Regions from separate parts of the Xenorhabdus santafensis genome, predicted to be linked through region 1. Evidence: predicted binding sites of a transcription regulator. Region 1 holds the regulator's gene; the other holds the start of a gene.
What was found. Region 1 encodes PhoB, which activates phosphate uptake and scavenging genes when phosphate is short. Its sites were predicted from a motif close to CTGTCATAAAACTGNCNNAT; they were not measured.
Positions count from the first base shown of each region.

Region 2: a site for PhoB is predicted at 1,587-1,606, ahead of pstS (phosphate ABC transporter substrate-binding protein PstS). Genes of this name have one in related genera too.

Region 1 is NZ_VCDN01000031.1:22,118-25,551, forward strand. Features, by position in the region: gene phoR (phosphate regulon sensor histidine kinase PhoR) at 144-1,436, opposite strand; gene phoB (phosphate regulon transcriptional regulator PhoB) at 1,634-2,323, opposite strand; gene sbcD (exonuclease subunit SbcD) at 2,616-3,434, shown strand, end outside.
Region 2 is NZ_VCDN01000011.1:88,682-92,115, reverse strand. Features, by position in the region: gene pstC (phosphate ABC transporter permease PstC) at 1-318, opposite strand, end outside; gene pstS (phosphate ABC transporter substrate-binding protein PstS) at 400-1,440, opposite strand; gene FE392_RS02100 (ATP-binding protein) at 1,627-2,742, opposite strand; gene ompR (osmolarity response regulator transcription factor OmpR) at 2,739-3,434, opposite strand, start outside.

The DNA of each region.
Region 1 (3,434 bases):
TATGGTTATCTATCACTGAATACACACTATATGATTTGTACTTTTTGTGTCCATATTGATTAATAATTAATTTTTTGCCCGTTTCGTTACCATTTAATCCCGTTAAATTATTTCTTATTTAATAAAATTATTTTTGCCAGAAACTATTTTTCAGAAACTATAAGCCGTGATGCCAATATAAAACTAAACACAGCCCCTTTTCCCAAGGTGCTTGAAATATCGAGGTGGCTATTATAGTGATGCAGCGCATGTTTCACTATCGCAAGCCCCAGCCCGCTTCCTCCGGTTTGCCTCGAGCGAGCACGATCAATACGATAAAAACGCTCAGTCAGACGCGGAATATGCTCCGCACTGATCCCGATTCCATTATCTTTCACTTCAAACAATGCCCCTTGAGGGACTCTTTGCCAATTAACCTCGATCCGCGTCCCCAAGGGGGTGTGTTTAATGGAGTTATAGACCAAGTTAGACATGGCGCTGCGAAGTTGTTCTTCATTGCCAAAAACTTGCAGCTTTTCATCAACATTGAACACAATATCATATTGATTATTGCCCAAAGCCAAGGCTTCCTGCTGCAATAATTTTAATATAGCAGGAACATTGACTATCTCATTCAGGTCAACTTGTGGCCCTGCTTCAATTTTTGAAAGGTGCAATAGCTGTGTCACCAAGCTATCCATCCTCCGAGTCTGCTCCTGCATTGTACCGATGGCTTTCTGATTCCGTTTACTGTCCAGCTCCTGATCTTGCATCATTTCCAGATAACCTTGCAGTACCGTCAGAGGTGTTCTTAATTCATGGCTGACATTAGCGAAGAAATCCCGCCTGGCGTTTTCCAATAATCTTTTTTGGGTAATATCACGTACAACCATCAATAATTGTTTTTCTGAATAGGGCATAACGCGAAATTCCACCATATTGCCGCTATTCAATTCGATGGATAAAGGACGGGAAAAATCTCTCGCCATGATATAGCGACTGAAATCAGGGTAACGAAGTAAGTTGAAAATATGCTGACCGTTATCCTCCGGCCAACGAAACCCAAGTAGATGCTGAGCCAACTGATTGCACCAAAAAATATTGCCTTCAGTAGTCATTATGACAATCGCATCTGGCAGAGACTCTGCGCCGCTGCGAAAACGTTTGATCAATAATGCCAGTTCTCGACGCCGTTTCCGATTGCGTTGCTGCATTTGGTGAATGCCATAAAAAATGGGTTCCCATCCACCGTACCCCGCCGGAGGTAGCATACTGCGATCCAGCCATAGCCAATCAGATAATTTCAGCAAGTTATAGCCATTCCACACCACAGCCGAAAATAACGAAATGACCAGCAACCATGCCAGATGTCCAATAAACAGCGACAAAACCACTGCGGGCAGGCAAAAAAGCACAAGGCCCAATACCAATTTCTTCCAAGATAAACGCTCAAGCACGCCATGTTCTCCGGCATAAGAAGGCTATAATTCACTGACTATAGACTCGATTCATTGACTATAGACTCGATTCATTGACTGTAGATCCTTTACCACAGATCTCTGATTACAAATCTTTGATTGCAGCTCGAATAATCCTTGCTCTGGTTACCCGAAATGACAACTATTCCCCATCAATGACAACAGAATCCGGGCCATCAATAGCGGGTGGAAAAGCGATATCCTGTACCACGAACCGTTTGCACCATTTTATCGTGCTGTCCGGTTTCCAGTGCCTTACGCAAGCGACGAATATGCACATCAACAGTGCGATCTTCTACATAAACATTTGTTCCCCATACATAATTGAGTAACTGTTCACGGCTATAAACACGCTCTGGATGCGTCATAAAAAAGTGAAGAAGCTTGAATTCAGTTGGCCCCATTTCTAAATCTTGCCCTTGGCTGGAAACGCGGTGAGATGTTGGATCTAATATTAACCCATCCATATCAATAACATCTTCCGATTCCATAGGCGAGATTCTGCGCATAACAGCCTTTACCCGGGCAATCAATTCCTTGGGCGAAAAAGGCTTAGTAATATAATCATCCGCTCCGACATCAAGGCCACGGACTCTGTCTTCTTCTTCAGCGCGGGCGGTTACCATAATGACAGGGATCACCTTGGTATTGTTGTCCCGTTTCATTTGCTTGATAAGCTGTATTCCTGATCCGCCGGGAAGCATCCAGTCCAATAGCACCAAATCAGGGTATGGATCTGACAGGTGTTTTATCGCCATATCGTAATCTTCGGCTTCAATGGTCTGATACCCATTTTGCTCCAGCACAAAACAAACCATTTCACGGATCGGTACTTCATCTTCAACTACCAAAATACGTTTAACCATGGTTAATCCTGTCAATATCATAAAAGTCAGCAACATTAACTCCATATTATTATGAGTCAATTTTATGACAATTTTATGAAAACAATAATTTCTCTGTTACCAAGCTGCGAACCTATTCGCAAGGAATATGTTACATCTGTGTCATATTTCATTTTTAATGCGAATCAGCACGAATATTTAATATCCGGAAATAAATTAGGCAAGACATCCTCCCTCCCCCCATTATAATTAGCGCTTGTTATGGCTAAGAAACTTGTTGTAGCTAAGAGAAAACCGGCACGGGCGGAAAAACATGAAAATTATTCATACATCGGACTGGCATCTTGGCCAATATTTCTTTACCAAGAATCGGGCCGCAGAGCATAAACACTTTTTACACTGGCTTATTGAACAAATCGTACAACATGATGTTGATGCCCTGATTATTGCCGGAGATATTTTTGATACAGGCTCTCCTCCCAGTTATGCGCGAGAGCTTTATAACAAATTTATTGTGGCGCTACAGGCAACTGGCTGCCAGCTTGTCATTCTTGGGGGAAACCATGATTCAGTAGCCACTCTCAATGAATCCAAAGCCTTGCTCTCTTATCTGAATACAACCGTGATTGCCAATGTTGATACCGAAGAAACTGAACAGCAAATAAAAATCCTGAACACCAAAGACGGTCAAGCCGGCGCTATCCTCTGTGGGATCCCCTATCTTCGCCCGCGGGATATCATGGTTAGCCAGGCTGGGCAATCCGGTACACAAAAGCAGCAAGCATTGCAGGATGCCATTACTGAACACTACCACCAGCTTTACCAACAAGCCTACGCATTGCGGGAGAAACTTGGCCAACCTTTGCCTATCATTGCCACCGGCCATCTCACTACCGTGGGAGCTTCTACCACAGACTCAGTACGTGACATTTACATTGGTACATTGGAAGCCTTCCCCGCACAGGCGTTCCCGCCCGCTGATTACATCGCGCTCGGGCACATTCACCGCCCGCAAATTGTCGGTAAATCAGAACAAATACGCTACAGCGGCTCTCCTATTCCTCTGAGTTTCGATGAAGTGGGTCAGGAAAAAAGCGTCTGTTTGGTCGATTTTAATGTGGGCAAACTCGAG
Region 2 (3,434 bases), on a different contig from region 1:
GTTAGGTGCCAACTCTGTCAAAAATAGGGCGATACCAAAACTCACCGGAACAGCAATGATCAACGCAATTAATGACGTCATCAAAGTGCCATAAATCGGTACCAAGGCACCAAACTGCCCGGCCGGTGCATCCCAGTCTTTATTCCACAAAAAAGAAAAACCAAAGGTTTTTATACTCGGCCAAGAGGCAAAGATCAGGGAAATGATAATGCCTCCCAGCAAGAACAATGTCAGCAACGCGGCCAATCTGACCAGCGTACTGAAAATGATGTCACCATTTTTGCTTGGAGCTTTCAGTGCCGTTTTACGTTCGGCCATACGCTTAATTCTCATTTTGGGTTATTTCCCCCCCGAAGGGGGGAAGTTTTACAATGATTGATTCAGGATACAGAAACTTCATCAATATAGCGGTTTGCCACTGCTGTCTTTGATGTTGCTCTTCCATGCTGCTCGTACCTGACTAATCACTTCTTTTGGCAGTACGGCATAATCCAGATCTTTTGCCTGTTTTTTGCCTTTGTCATACGCCCAATCGAAGAATTTTAAGACTTCAGCGCCATTTGCGGCGTTAGCCTGCTGTTTGTGAATGAGGATGAATGTGGTGGAAGTAATCGGCCACGCACTGCTACCCTGCTGGTTTGTCAGATCTTGGGCAAAGCTGCTGCTCCAATCCACTCCTTTGGCCGCTGCGCTGAAATTCTCGGCCGTCGGCGCAACCACTGAGCCATCTGCGGTTACCAGTTTGGTATAAGCGAGGTTATTCTGTTTTGCATAGGCATATTCCACATACCCAATTGAACCGGGCAGGCGCTGAACAAAGGCCGCGATGCCATCATTACCCTTGCCACCCAACCCCGTTGGCCACTTGACAGTGCTGCCCGTGCCAACTTTATCTTTCCAGCCTGCATTGACTTTAGACAGGTAGCTGGTGAAAACATATGTCGTTCCAGATCCATCTGCACGACGAACCACGGCAATATTTTGATCCGGCAGTTTCAGCTCAGGATTCAGTTTTGCAATGGCTGGATCATTCCATTTTTTAATATTCCCCAGGTAGATGTCACCAAGGGTTTTTCCATCCAGAATCAACTGGCCGGATTTAATGCCAGAAATGTTGACGGCCAGAACAATGCCGCCGATTACCGTTGGAAACTGGAACAAACCGTCAGCCGCCAATTTCTCATCTGCCAATGGGGCATCTGATGCACCAAAATCAACGGTATTCGCAATAATCTGCTTTACACCACCGGAAGAACCGATGCCTTGATAATTGATTTTGTTACCCGTTTCTTTTTGGTAAGAATCTGCCCACTTGGTATATACCGGCGCGGGAAATGTCGCACCAGCACCCGTCAGGCTGGTAGCAGCAAATGAAGACAGGGATGTCATGGTAACTACGGCTGCCATGATGCTTGTCACGGTGGTACGCATTAGTTTCATACTATTTATCTCTCCTGCTGGCTCCCGCTGGGATACGCATCATTAATTGAAAACGCATGTCGAATATCGTTAACAATTTGGTTTTTAGATTAAAAACTGGTGCAGAAGGGAAAATAGGTGAATTAAATGACAGTAAAATGTATGAATTATGACATTTTTATGACAGCGGGATTTTTTAGAGTACGATTATTGACCTGATTTTGTATCCAATGGCAGATAAGCTCGGATAGACAGACCTTCTTTTTCACTTTTATTTACTTCGATATACCCTGCATGGCAGTCGATGATACGACGGATTATTGCAAGCCCCAATCCCGCGCCACTACTGGTGTTACCATCATTATTCGCATTGCGAATTCTGCCCCCCTGCATGAAAGGCTGGAACAAAATTGCCGCTTCTTCTTTTGTCATGCCAGCACCATTATCCTCCACCTGAAACCAGCCAAATTTCTCTGTGGTGCCACTGCTGATTCGTACCCATCCATTGCCATAGCGTTGGGCGTTAGTAAACATATTGGCAATGACACGTTTAATGGAAAGGGGATCAGCCATGACAAAAATGGGATGGGCAGACAGATTTTTCTCAATCCCAACATGATTTCCTTGGGCTGGGCTCACCGTAGTTTCAGGTTTTATGACAGTTTCAGATTTAATAGCCGCAGCAAGCAACTCATTGAGTTCACAGCGACTCTTTGGCATCTCTTGCCCTGCCCGCTGGTAATCGATGAACTGATCAATAATGGCGTTGCACTCCTCAATATCCTGATAAATGGATTCAGTGAGAAATTCATCTTTCCCCTCCATCATTTCCATTGCCAGCCTAATCCGGGTCAACGGCGTGCGTAAATCATGGCTTACACCGCCCAGCAATACTGCCCGGTCACTGTCTTGTGATGCCAATCTGTCTGACAATTGGTTAACCGCCTGCATAACCGAACGTACGGCCGGCGCCCCTGCTGCCGGCAATGGCTTGGCCCCTTTTTTCTCTCCTATATGCAGGATGGCTTTTTGTATGGTTTTCAGGGCGCGTTTCTGAATATGGAGATATCGCCAGAAGGCTGCGCATACAGATAGCGCAACCACACAGGCTCCAGTGAAAACACCAATAAAGAGATAGGGAAACTCCGTGCTGAATGACCGTTTTTCTACGTTCACCAGCAGGTCGGCAAGAGGATAGTCAGTCAGCAAACTGCCCAGTAACCCGGTCATCATCAAAGACAATGCCAGCACCAAAAACAGTGTCAACACTGCATACAGGACAGAGGAAAGCAGGGGGCATGACGAAATCCTCTGCTTTCTCATACCTTGTTTCCATCAGGTATAAAGACGTAACCCAAGCCCCAAACGGTCTGAATATAACGGGGATGGGCAGGATCTTCTTCAATCATGCGGCGAAGGCGGGAAACTTGCACATCAATAGAACGTTCCATTGCGCCATATTCCCGTCCCCGTGCCAGATTCATTAACTTATCCCGGGACAATGGCTCACGCGGATGGGAAACCAGAGCCTTCAGTACAGAAAACTCGCCGCTGGTTAAAGCCAATAGCTCATTTTGATGGAACATTTCACGTGTCCCAAGATCAAGTTTAAAGTTACCGAACTTGACCACAGCGTCAACCGGTGTCGGTGTTCTTGGCGATTCATGGGCATGGCGACGCAACACAGCACGCATGCGTGCCAATAATTCGCGTGGATTGAAGGGCTTGGAAATATAATCATCAGCCCCGATTTCAAGGCCAACAATCCGATCAACTTCTTCTCCTTTCGCAGATATCATAATGATCGGTATCGAGCTATTCTGACTTCTCAGCCTCCGGCAAATAGACAATCCATCTTCACCCGGCAACATGAGATCCAAAACAATCAATTGAATCGACTCTCTGGTTAACAAGCGATCCATTTGTTCCGCATTTGCTGCACTACGAACTTGAAAACCCTGCTCCGATAAATAGCGCTCCAATAGCGCTCTCAAACGCATATCATCATCAACAAC